DNA from 2 places in the Paenibacillus sp. J22P15 genome. Region 2 is predicted to be linked to the other one. Evidence: predicted binding sites of a transcription regulator. Region 2 holds the regulator's gene; the other holds the start of a gene.
What was found. Region 2 encodes LexA, which represses DNA repair genes until DNA is damaged. Its sites were predicted from a motif close to CGAACATATGTTCG; they were not measured.
Positions count from the first base shown of each region.

Region 1: recA (recombinase RecA) is a predicted target of LexA. The motif match lies at 4,416-4,429, and genes of this name have one in related genera.

Region 1 covers NZ_JBWDNT010000001.1:381,741-387,820, forward strand. Annotated here, with positions in the region: gene AC0YN6_RS01830 (DUF3388 domain-containing protein) at 1-547, shown strand, start outside; gene AC0YN6_RS01835 (helix-turn-helix domain-containing protein) at 566-1,510, shown strand; gene AC0YN6_RS01840 (YajQ family cyclic di-GMP-binding protein) at 1,536-2,030, shown strand; gene pgsA (CDP-diacylglycerol--glycerol-3-phosphate 3-phosphatidyltransferase) at 2,327-2,902, shown strand; gene AC0YN6_RS01850 (competence/damage-inducible protein A) at 2,993-4,243, shown strand; gene recA (recombinase RecA) at 4,499-5,548, shown strand; gene AC0YN6_RS01860 (regulatory protein RecX) at 5,628-6,080, shown strand, end outside.
Region 2 covers NZ_JBWDNT010000001.1:831,333-837,412, reverse strand. Annotated here, with positions in the region: gene hflX (GTPase HflX) at 1-216, shown strand, start outside; gene AC0YN6_RS03915 (methionine gamma-lyase family protein) at 316-1,608, shown strand; gene AC0YN6_RS03910 (MerR family transcriptional regulator) at 1,671-2,081, shown strand; gene glnA (type I glutamate--ammonia ligase) at 2,126-3,454, shown strand; gene AC0YN6_RS03900 (C40 family peptidase) at 3,606-4,235, shown strand; gene yjcZ (sporulation protein YjcZ) at 4,342-4,449, opposite strand; gene lexA (transcriptional repressor LexA) at 4,606-5,226, opposite strand; gene yneA (cell division suppressor protein YneA) at 5,385-5,759, shown strand; gene AC0YN6_RS03880 (ABC transporter ATP-binding protein) at 5,929-6,080, shown strand, end outside.

The DNA.
Region 1 (6,080 bases), 450 kb from region 2:
GCTGAGAACGCCTACAATCGTAGATATATTAGCGGTTCGTCATGGACGCTACATCGAGCGTGATTCGGATGATCGCAAGACTTTCCGTTTTACACGTGATGAGCTAGGTATTTTGGTTGATTTTTTGGGTGAAGTGTTTAAGCGTGACGGTAATCAGGTTATAGGTATACGCGGGATGCCGCGAGTTGGGAAGACAGAATCTATCATTGCAGGCAGTGTATGCTCGAACAAGAGATGGTCCTTTGTGTCTTCGACTTTGCTTCGTCAGACGGTTAGAAGTCAAATGTCGGAAGATGAATTGCAGCCGAATACTATTTTTATTATTGATGGTATCGTAAGCACAATTCGTTCTAATGAAAAGCATCACAGCTTGCTGCAAGAAATTATGGCTATGCCATCAACTAAAGTGATCGAACATCCGGATATATTTATTAAGGAATCTAATTACGATTACAGCCATTTTGATATTATTGTTGAATTACGTAACACACCAGATGAAGAAATATCGTATGAGACTTTTACAACTAACTATACAGACGATTTCTAATCGGAAGGAGGCCGTCTCATGTCTGACTTAGGTGAATTGCTTCGCAAGGCGAGAGACCAGCGTGGATTAACGCTAGATGATATTCAAGAAACGACTAAAATTAGAAAACGGTATTTGGAAGCGATTGAGAGTGGAGACCATACGGTTTTACCCGGTCCTTTTTATGTACGAGCATTTGTGAAAAATTACTCTGAAGCCGTTGGACTTGATCCGGACGAAGTACTTCGTTTGTATCAGCATGAGGTGCCTGCAGCACCGGTGGAGCAAATTTCTGAACCAATCGTCTCTAGATCGCCGCGTCGGGTTCAATCACAATCGTCAGAAAGACTCGGGAAAATCGGATTCAACGTGATGATGTGGTCTTTTCTGATTTTAATTGTCGTCGTCATTTGGATGTATTTCATTAATAATGATACTGACAAACCCAAAGAAGTCGACAATAACACAAATATTACGGAAGCTTCAGCACCGCCTGTTAAGAATGATGAAGACACTGCTGCTGGAAACGGAAATACTCCGACAAATGAGCCAGTTGCTCCAACTCCGACACCTCCTTCTACTACCGTTACATTTGGCAGTAAAGTTGGGAAAGCGGATCAATACGATATTGGACCTGTTGGCGTTACGCATAAGGTTGAAATTAAAATATCAGGCGGCAGAAGCTGGTTAGAGGTTCGTTCAGACAGCAATCAAGGTAAGAAGCTTTACTCAGCGAATGCTGAGGATGGGACTGTCGAGTTATTTGACCTTACAGGTCAGATTTACATCAATGTAGGCAGATCCGATTTAACAGAGATTAAAGTCGATGGGGTTATTGTTCCTGACGGCGACAGAGCAGGTTCCAAAAAACTGCTGCTTAAACCTGTTATTGCTGAAGATTCAACATCTGATGGAAGTACTGAAATGGGTACAGATACGGGTGCGGGTACTGGTACAAATACAGAAACTAAAACGGAACAATGATTACCGTAACAAGGGAGAGATCGATTTGGCATCAGAAAATGCTTTTGATATTGTATCTAAGGTGGACATGGCAGAATTAGCTAATGCAATAAAGCAAGCGGAGCGGGAAATTGAAACACGCTTTGATTTTAAAGGCAGCAAGAGCTCCATCGCACTGGAGAAGGAAGATCTTGTTGTAGCGTCTGAGGATGAGTATAAGCTGAAGAGCGTGCTAGATATTCTTTTGTCCAAAATGGTAAAACGCGGAGTTCCAATTAAAAACATGGACTACGGAAAAATTGAAGGTGCATCCGGCAATACTGTTCGTCAGCGGATCAAGCTAAGACAAGGCATCGAGCAAGACGTTTCTAAAAAAATCAATATTCTAATTCGTGATTCGAAATTGAAAGTTAAAAGCCTTATTCAAGGTGATCAATTAAGAGTTTCTGGGAAGAGTCTAGATGATTTGCAAGCCGTTATGAAGCTGCTTAGAGAAGCGGATCTGCCTGTTGAGCTTCAATTTACCAACTATCGTTCGTAATTATAAGGCTTCGTTTCATCGAATTTCGAGAAACGGGGCTTTTCGTTTTGGTATAGAGATAGCAGAAAAATAAGGCTTAATCCGCTTTTGACACGTGTATTGGCATGTATTATACTGGTTTAGATAGCTTTACAGATGGATCTGGGGGATACATAGATGAGGGAAAACAGACATGCAGTCACTCTTGCTTTCTTAACAAGTGGTCGGCAACAGGGACGAAAATTCGACTATTTTCGCAAACAAAGGGTTCGCGTAACGCACACCTATGAGTTAGATCGAACAGAGGAGGGAATTGCGTGAATCTGGCGAACCGCATTACACTAGCGAGAATATTTTTGGTGCCGGTTATTATGTTTTTTCTGCTTATTAAAGTGGATTTGGGGTCGTTCACCATTTCAGACTTCTCCATTACATACAATCAAATTGCAGCGGCACTCATTTTTATTGTGGCGGCAAGCACAGACGGTTTAGATGGTTATATTGCTCGCAAGAACAAAATTGTAACGAACCTGGGTAAGCTGCTCGATCCGCTCGCGGATAAGCTGCTCGTTGCTGCAGTACTTATTTCTCTTGTCGAAATGGACAAACTGAACGCATTGATTGCGATCGTTATCATTAGCAGAGAGTTTGCTGTTACAGGTCTTCGTCAAATCGCGCTGTTAGAGGGCTCAGTTATGGCTGCCAGCACGTGGGGGAAATGGAAGACAGCCATTCAAATTACGATGATTATCGCGCTATTGATTAACAATTTCCCTTTCAACTTTATTGATTTTCCATTCGATGTTATTGCTAGCTGGGTAGCTGCTGCGATTACGGTGTACTCAGGTATTGATTATTTTTTGAAAAACAAACATTTGATTCCGGTAGAATAAAGTTAAAGCATCTTTCCGTCATACGGGGGGATGCTTTTGCTTATTGCTTAAGATCACTCATACATTTGAATTCAAAGGAGAGCTAGACTAATGAAAGCGGAAATCATTGCTGTCGGGACAGAGCTGCTGCTCGGACAAATCGTAAATACGAATGCACAGTTTTTGTCGCAGAAACTTGCAGGCTTAGGTGTCGACGTCTACTTTCAGACCGTAGTTGGGGACAATGCGGTTCGCCTGCGGCAAGCGATCGAAATCGGGAGAAGCCGTGCGGATCTTCTCGTATTTACTGGGGGTCTCGGGCCGACACAAGATGATCTTACAAAGGATGTATTAGCTGATTATTTGGACCGTGGGCTTGTGATTCATGAGCCGTCAATGGCACAAATTGAGCATATGTTTAGCTCTCGTGGAATTCACATGGTTGAGAGCAATCGTCGTCAGGCTTTGATGATTGAAGGTGGAGTGCCGCTTGAAAATACAACGGGGCTAGCCGTAGGCAATGGTTTGTCCGTGGATGGTACACTTTATTTGCTGCTGCCAGGTCCTCCGCGTGAAATGAAACCGATGATGGATGGGGCTGCTGAGCAGTGGTTGCGTTCTATGCTTGGAGAGGCTAATCCCCTCTATTCCCGAGTATTGAAGTTTGCAGGAATCGGAGAATCGAACCTTGAAGAGAGGCTGCTTGATTTAATTGATGGACAGCTTGACCCAACCATCGCCCCTTATGCAAAGGAAGGCGAGGTTGCTATACGCGTATCTACCAAAGCGAGCTCATCCATTGAAGCGGATCTCAAAATAGACGAAAGTGTAACTAAGATCAAGGAACGTGTTGGCGAGTATTTATATGCACAGGAGGACGTCACCTTAGAGGAGGAGGTTGTACGCCTTCTGAGAGCCTCAAGACGCAAGCTGGCTAGTGCGGAAAGCTGTAGTGGGGGTTTGTTCGCCGAACTCATTACAAACGTTCCTGGAAGCAGTGGAGAGTATGTAGGAGGGGTTGTCACCTACACGAATATAATGAAGCATCATTTACTTAGCATTCCGATGACTCAGCTTGAAGGGGAGGGGGCGCCTGGTGCGATTAGTGACTCGACAGCTGCATTAATGGCAGAGAGAGTGAGAGAACTCTCTGATGCAGATTTTGGTATCTCATTGACTGGTGTTGCTGGACCTGCTGAATCCGAAGGCAAGCCTGTAGGGTTAGTATATTTAGGCATTGCTGAACGAGGCAAACCAATTGCTGTGCATACCTTGAACTTAAGCGGTGGCAGAGGCATGATTAGGCTTCGAGCGGTGAAGAGTGCTTTATACCGGCTATGGCTTGCGCTCCAAGCGAAGTGATTTATTGGTAAGGAATGGCGGATGCAAGGTTGGAAAAAAGCTAGTTGATATAAATAATGTTTGTCAATTGCCAAGCAGGCCGTTATAATTGAGATAGTTATCGGAAGAACCGTGGCGAAGAATACTTTGCTGCGGTTTTTTTATGTCCAGTTGAGGGGGCGAAGCTAAAAGGCGAATGTATGTTCGAAAAAATGCTTGTCAACCCGTCAGAAAAAAGGTATCATAAAATTATAAATAAAGAAGGATGTGAGTTTCTTGTCGGATCGTCGCGCTGCACTAGAAATGGCTTTGCGTCAAATTGAGAAACAATTTGGTAAAGGCTCCATCATGAAATTGGGAGAATCCACACACATGCAAGTAGAGACCGTACCTAGCGGTTCACTTGCTCTAGATATTGCATTAGGAATAGGCGGTTTACCGCGCGGACGTGTTATAGAAATCTATGGACCGGAATCCTCCGGTAAAACGACAGTAGCACTTCATGCGATTGCTGAGGTTCAAAAGGTTGGTGGACAAGCTGCATTTATCGATGCGGAGCATGCACTTGATCCGCTTTATGCAAACAAGCTGGGCGTAAATATTGATGAGCTATTGCTTTCACAGCCTGATACAGGCGAGCAAGCTTTGGAAATCGCTGAGGCTCTTGTTCGCAGCGGTGCGGTTGATATTATCGTAATTGACTCCGTTGCAGCACTTGTACCGAAAGCTGAGATTGAAGGCGACATGGGTGATTCTCACGTAGGTCTTCAAGCTCGTCTGATGTCGCAAGCTTTGCGTAAGCTTTCCGGAGCAATCAGCAAATCGAAAACCATTGCGATCTTCATCAACCAATTGCGTGAGAAGGTAGGCGTTATGTTCGGTAACCCCGAGACAACGCCAGGCGGCCGCGCTTTGAAGTTCTACTCAAGCGTACGTCTTGACGTGCGTCGTATTGAGACGTTGAAGCAAGGAAATGACATGATTGGTAACCGTACACGTATTAAGGTTGTGAAGAACAAGGTTGCTCCTCCGTTCAAGCAAGCTGAAGTGGATATCATGTACGGTGAAGGTATTTCTCGAGAAGGTACGCTTGTCGATATCGGTGTCGAGATGGATATCGTTCAGAAGAGCGGAGCATGGTTCTCCTACAATGGAGAACGTCTGGGTCAAGGCCGCGAGAATGCGAAGCAGTATTTGAAAGACCATAAGGATGTTGCTGAAGTCATTGAAAAACAGATTCGCGATGCGAGCAACCTGTCTGCAGCAGCAGCTCAGGCTAATTTTAAACCTGATGAAGACGAAGAAGAGTTTGAAGATCTGGAATAAATCGATCTAATATCATACGCGCTGATGCTTCGCCGTCCCGTTAGGGGCGGCGAAGCTGTGTTTAGAGAGGATGTACGGTATGTCAAATAGCCACTCGCGTACGGTAGAAGAATGGATGATATTATCAGTTAAACAAGACAAAAAGGAACGAAAACTATATCATCTCTTTGCTGAGTCAGAGGAACCAATTTTGTCGGTGCATGAAGATATATTTATCCGATTTCGGCTGACAAAGGGACAACTTGTAACTGAGGATCAGGTCGAGGAGATTCGGATGGAAGATGAACGTTACAGATCTTATGTAATGGCCATTGCCTATTTGGGAGCAAGACCTCGAACGAGGAAGCAGATCGAGCAATATTTGAACCGCAAACTATTTGAGTCAGACAATATACAATATGCCCTTGACCGTTTAGAAAGGGAGCATATTGTGGATGATGAACAATATGCACGCCAATTTGCTACCAGCCGACTAAAAAATCGGTTGAAGGGTCGACGCTTTATCCAACAAGAGCTGCAGCAGCGAGGCGTG
Region 2 (6,080 bases):
CTCGAGCTGCTGAAGCAAATCGTTCAAGATAAGTTAAGCGGAGACGTAGTAACCTTTAATGTTCCTGCGGAGCGTGGAGATTTGATTGCGTTAGCTTACCGAAGCGGTGAGGTTATCAATCAAGAAGTGATTGAAGATAGTTTGCGGCTAACCGTTCATGTAAGTAAACAGGAATATGAACAGCACGGGCACCGTTTGAAACAATATATTGAGTGAATTAGCTTATGCTTACGAAGTAGTTTTGCTTCGCAAAACTTTAAGGCATATGCTTACGAAGTAATTTTGCTACGCAAAATTTAAGGAGAAGATATCAAAATGAACAGGCATCATGTAAACCAAGGACTATGGGATCATCTAGAGCAGCTTGCAGAGCAGTCTGAGGTGCTTGCAGCAGAAGCTTTTCGGAGTATTGATAAGATAGCAGAGAAGAATCAATGGAAAGTCATTGAAGCATTTCAGCGTCACAAAGTAAGCGATTTTCATTTTACCGGTTCAACGGGCTATGGCTATAATGATCGTGGACGTGAAATCCTTGATCTAGTATACGCTGACGTTATGGGTGCTGAAGCTGCGATCGTACGACCCCATTTCGTTTCAGGCACGCATACGATTAGCTGTGCTTTATTCGGGGTTCTTCGCCCCGGGGATGAGCTGCTTTATGTTACCGGCAGACCTTACGATACACTACATAAGGTAATTGGTAAGCCTGGTGATGGTATGGGTTCTTTGCAGGATTGGGGTGTGAAGTATTCTGAGGTAGCGCTTCTTGATGACGGAGGTTTGGACTGGGCTCAAATTGAGAAATCGATTACGGCGCAAACAAAGGTTATTGGTATTCAACGCTCTCGCGGTTATGATTGGAGAGCTTCGTTCACAGTAACGGAGATTCAAACCATTGTAAATAGGGTAAAAGAAATTAAGTCTGATCTTATTGTGTTTGTGGACAATTGTTATGGTGAATTTACGGAGCTGTTAGAGCCTACTCAAGTAGGAGTAGATCTAATGGCTGGTTCACTTATTAAAAATCCAGGCGGAGGAATAGCTGAAACAGGCGGCTATATTGCAGGTAAAGCATTTGCTGTAGATGCTGCTGCATATCGTTTGACTGCACCCGGCATCGGCGGCGAGGTTGGAGCGATGTTAGGCACGCTTCGCCCGATGTTCCAAGGGTTGTTTTTGGCGCCTCATTTAGTTGGACAAGCAATTAAAGGAAGTGTACTTGCTGCGGCATTATTCGAAGAGCTTGGGTTCGAAACGAAGCCAAGATGGAATGAGCCGCGTACTGATCTTATACAAGCGGTCCGTTTCGGACAAGCTGATCATTTGATCGCCTTCGTACAAGGTATCCAGCAAGCTGCTGCGGTTGATTCACATGTTGTGCCGGAGCCTTGGGATATGCCGGGATATGAGAATGCGGTCATTATGGCTGCTGGTACTTTCATTCAAGGAGGCAGCTTGGAGCTTTCAGCAGATGCTCCGATACGCGAACCTTATATCGCGTATATGCAAGGCGGCCTTACGTATGCTCATGCAAAATATGGTGTTCTGACTGCATTATATCGCCTAGTGGATAGTGGTTTAATTGTGATTAAACCTTACATGACTTGACACATTTGAATGCGAAAGGTTAGAATGAACATATTATAGAGCGACTGGAAGGTTGATGCGACATGGCTGATGATATTCGCAGAAATATGGCCTTATTTCCTATCGGCATTGTTATGAAGCTGACGGATTTAACAGCCCGCCAAATCAGGTATTACGAACAGCATGAATTGATCGTGCCTGCTAGAACAGCAGGGAACCAACGATTATTTTCGTTTAATGACGTTGAACGGCTTCTGGAAATAAAATCATTGATTGAGAAAGGCGTTAACATCGCCGGAATTAAACAAGTGATGAATCCGGTATCGAAAGAATCGGATGATGCAACAATCGTTAGTGAGCAATCAGAAGTAAAACGACGTGAGCTATCTGATCAGCAGCTTCATCGATTACTTAAACAGCAATTGCTGGAGAAAAGGCCAGGTCAGGCTTCACTCATTCAAGGACAATTAACTCGTTTCTTAAATAAGCGCTAATTGACTTTAATAACCATTGATGTGCAAACTAAGGAGATGATTCTGTGAGTTACACTAAAGACGATATTAGACGTATAACACAGGAACAAAATGTTCGGTTTATTCGTTTGCAGTTTACGGATTTACTTGGAACGATTAAAAATGTTGAAATTCCTGTAAGTCAGCTTGAAAAAGCGTTGGACAACAAAATGATGTTCGACGGTTCTTCTATCGAAGGTTACGTTCGTATTGAAGAATCTGATATGTACTTATACCCTGATCTTGATACATGGGTTGTATTTCCATGGGTAACACAAGATCGTGTTGCTCGTCTGATCTGTGATATCTACATGCCGGACGGAACACCTTTCGCTGGAGATCCACGCGGTATTTTGAAACGTGCATTGAAGGAAGCGGAAGAGCTTGGTTATACGGCAATGAATGTTGGTCCTGAACCGGAATTTTTCTTATTCAAAACCGATGAGCGCGGTGAGCCAACTACGGAGCTTAATGACCAAGGCGGTTACTTCGACTTAGCACCTATGGATATGGGTGAAAATTGTCGTCGTGAAATCGTTTTGACACTTGAAGAAATGGGCTTTGAGATTGAGGCATCTCACCATGAGGTTGCTCCTGGTCAGCATGAGATCGATTTTAAATATGCTGATGCGATCAAGGCTGCAGACCAAATTCAAACGTTTAAGCTAGTTGTTAAAACAGTTGCACGCGAACATGGCTTGCATGCATCGTTTATGCCAAAGCCTTTGTACGGTGTGAATGGTTCTGGTATGCACTGTCACCAATCGCTTTTCACTGGTGATACGAATGCGTTCTACGATGAGAAGGACAAGCTAGGCCTTAGTGCTGTTGCACGTCAGTATATGGCAGGAATCCTGCTTCATGCTCGCGCAATGGCAGCCATTACGAACCCTACAATCAATTCCTATAAACGTCTTGTCCCTGGTTATGAAGCGCCTTGTTATGTAGCCTGGTCAGCAAGCAACCGTTCACCAATGATTCGTATCCCAGCTTCACGCGGACTTAGTACTCGTGTAGAGGTGCGTAATCCAGATCCAGCAGCTAATCCGTATTTGGCTCTTGCAGTCATGCTTAAAGCAGGTCTTGACGGCATTAAGAACAAAGCACAGCTGCCAGCTCCTACGGACCGGAACATCTACATCATGACAGAGGAAGAGCGTCAAGATGCAGGAATTCCAAGCTTGCCGCTAGATTTGAAAGAAGCATTAGATGAGATGCTAAGAAGCGACATTGTATGCGAAGCGCTTGGCGATCACGCTCTTGCTCATTTTTACGAGCTTAAAGAAATCGAGTGGGATATGTATCGCACACAAGTTCACCAATGGGAACGCGATCAATATTTGACTCTTTACTAGAAATTAGATCCCTTGACGCCATAGGCGTTGAGGGATTTTTTTTGTGTTTGTAATAGCCAGTACCATATAGAGTTAGTACTATTCGGGAATCCGCCTTATTGCTATATTTGTTCTAATGGATAGTCGATTCAACGAGAAAGAGGTGAGCAACGTGACAGTATCCAATTCGGATCACGAAATAGATCAATTTGTGTACGTATTATTAACGGACACAGGTACATGGTTTACAAGGTTGATTAAAGCTTTTACAGGTGCTCCATATAATCATGCTTCCATTGTTATGGGAGATGATTTGAAGGATATTTATAGCTTTGGACGCAAACGGGCGAATAATCCATTGATAGCTGGGTTTGTCAAAGAAAACGTATATGAAGGGACGTTTCGCCAATTTCCTTCTACGCGCTGCGTACTGCTAAAGATCGCTGTATCGGATAAACAAAGAGCTTCGTTGTTGCAAGTTGTGCGTGAGTTTGAGAATAAAAAAGATCAATATCGTTATAATCTTGTTGGATTGATAGGTGTGCTTCTAGAACTTGATATTAAACCCGCTGACGCCTATTTTTGCTCACAGTTTGTTGCAGAGACCATGCGCAGGAGCGGCATTCCATTGTGGGAACGTCCATCGACACAAGTGACACCACATGATTTTCTACTGCACGAGCAACTCGAAGTTGTATACGAAGGACTTCTCTATAATTATCCATTGCTTAATCGTCAAAAATTAATTCGAAATGCACCTTCAAAAGCCCCCGCCTATTTCTTTTGGAAGCGAGTGGTTTAACATATGCGATTAGAGAAGATTGAAAGCACAAAAAGCACAAAAAGATCCATGTAATGGATCTTTTTGTGTGAGATTTACTATAGAAGGATTAAATTAAAGGTCTGTTTTAGTAGCCGCCAAAGCGCATGCAGCTGCATGCTATAATAACCAACAAGATGAAGAGAACAAGAATCGTACCAGTGTTTGTAAAGGCTCCACCTACATAACCGGACATTGTTCATTGCACCTCCTTTTGAATTGAATACATAGTATGATATGCGGATAAAGTCACAGTGATTGGGTAATTGTCCTTAGTAAACCAAAGAATAGGCTGAATCATCGATGCTTACGCACGGATTCAGCCTATTCTTTATGTACTAACAAGATAAAATTAATGAATATCGCGGAAAAGTCCGATGACTTTGCCAAGAATCGTTACATTTTGAAGTAAAATCGGCTGCATAGTTGAATTCTCAGGCTGCAAGCGAATATGTGTTTTCTCTTTGTAGAAGGTTTTGACTGTTGCTTCGTCATCCTCGGTCATCGCGACAACAATTTCACCATTATTTGCAGTTTGTTGTTGACGAACGATTACATAATCTCCATCATGAATACCTGCTTCAATCATACTCTCGCCCATGACATTCAGAATAAAGACACTGCTGTCACCGACAAAATGGGAGGGAAGCGGGAAATACTCTTCGATGTTCTCCGTCGCCGTAATTGGCACACCAGCGGTAACTTTTCCGACAATCGGTACTCTTGCTACGGACATCGGGATAATACCTTCAGAAACTTCTTGATCTAAAATTTCAATAGCACGCGGTTTCGTGGGATCTCGGCGTATTAGACCTTTCTTCTCTAAGCGGTCCAAATGACCATGAACGGTTGAACTGGACAACAATCCAACAGCTTCGCCGATTTCTCGAACGGAGGGTGGATAGCCTTTCTCCCGCACTTCATTCTTAATAAATTCAAGAATTGAATGTTGTCGGTTAGAAATCTTCGACACTGCAATCACTCCATTAGTAGGTTTGCAAAAAATTATAACATAGAACCGGAGTTCGTACAAACATAAGTTCTTAAGTACAGAGGTTCGTATTTTTTCGTTGACACCAAACGTTTGTTCGTGTAATCTAAAAACAGAACAAACGTTTGGGGTGCTGATAAATGATAACGAGTCCAAGTTTTTATAGAACGATACATAAGCAAGATACAAACAAAGCAACGAAGAGTAAACAAAGAGTAGGACTATTACTGAAGCGACATGCTGCTAAGATCACAGTTTGCGCTGCTGTGTTTATTCTTCTGTTTACTAGCTTCCTAATGATGGGAACATATGCTTCAGGGAATTCTCCTCAAGCAGCAACTGTAGAAGAGAATATTATCACTGTTAAGTCTGGCGACACTCTCTGGAATATTGCAAAGCAATTTACAAATGAAAGCCAAGATATTAGATATATTGTTTTTCTAATTAAAGACAGGAATGATTTACAAACAGCTGTTATTAAACCGGGTCAGAAGCTAATTATTCCTAGCATTTAGTTCCAATATCTATTACAATTTAATAGGAATATTTTATTCAATTAATTTTACTTTCTAAGTTATGCAGATGTTTTCACATCCGCTTGATTTAGAAAGTTTTTTTGTGTGAACTGCAGTGCAAACCCTGAATTCTATCGTCTATTAAAGGGGACTGAAAGGAGAGGCTATTTTGTTACGAGTTGAAGAGTTATCCCATTCATTTATGAATGGGCATGAAACGACCGCTGTTCTGCAGCAGATTAGCTTTCATGTACATAAGGGTGAAATGATTGCGTTGTTAGGGAGTTCAGGCTCAGGTAAATCCACGTTACTAAACTTAAT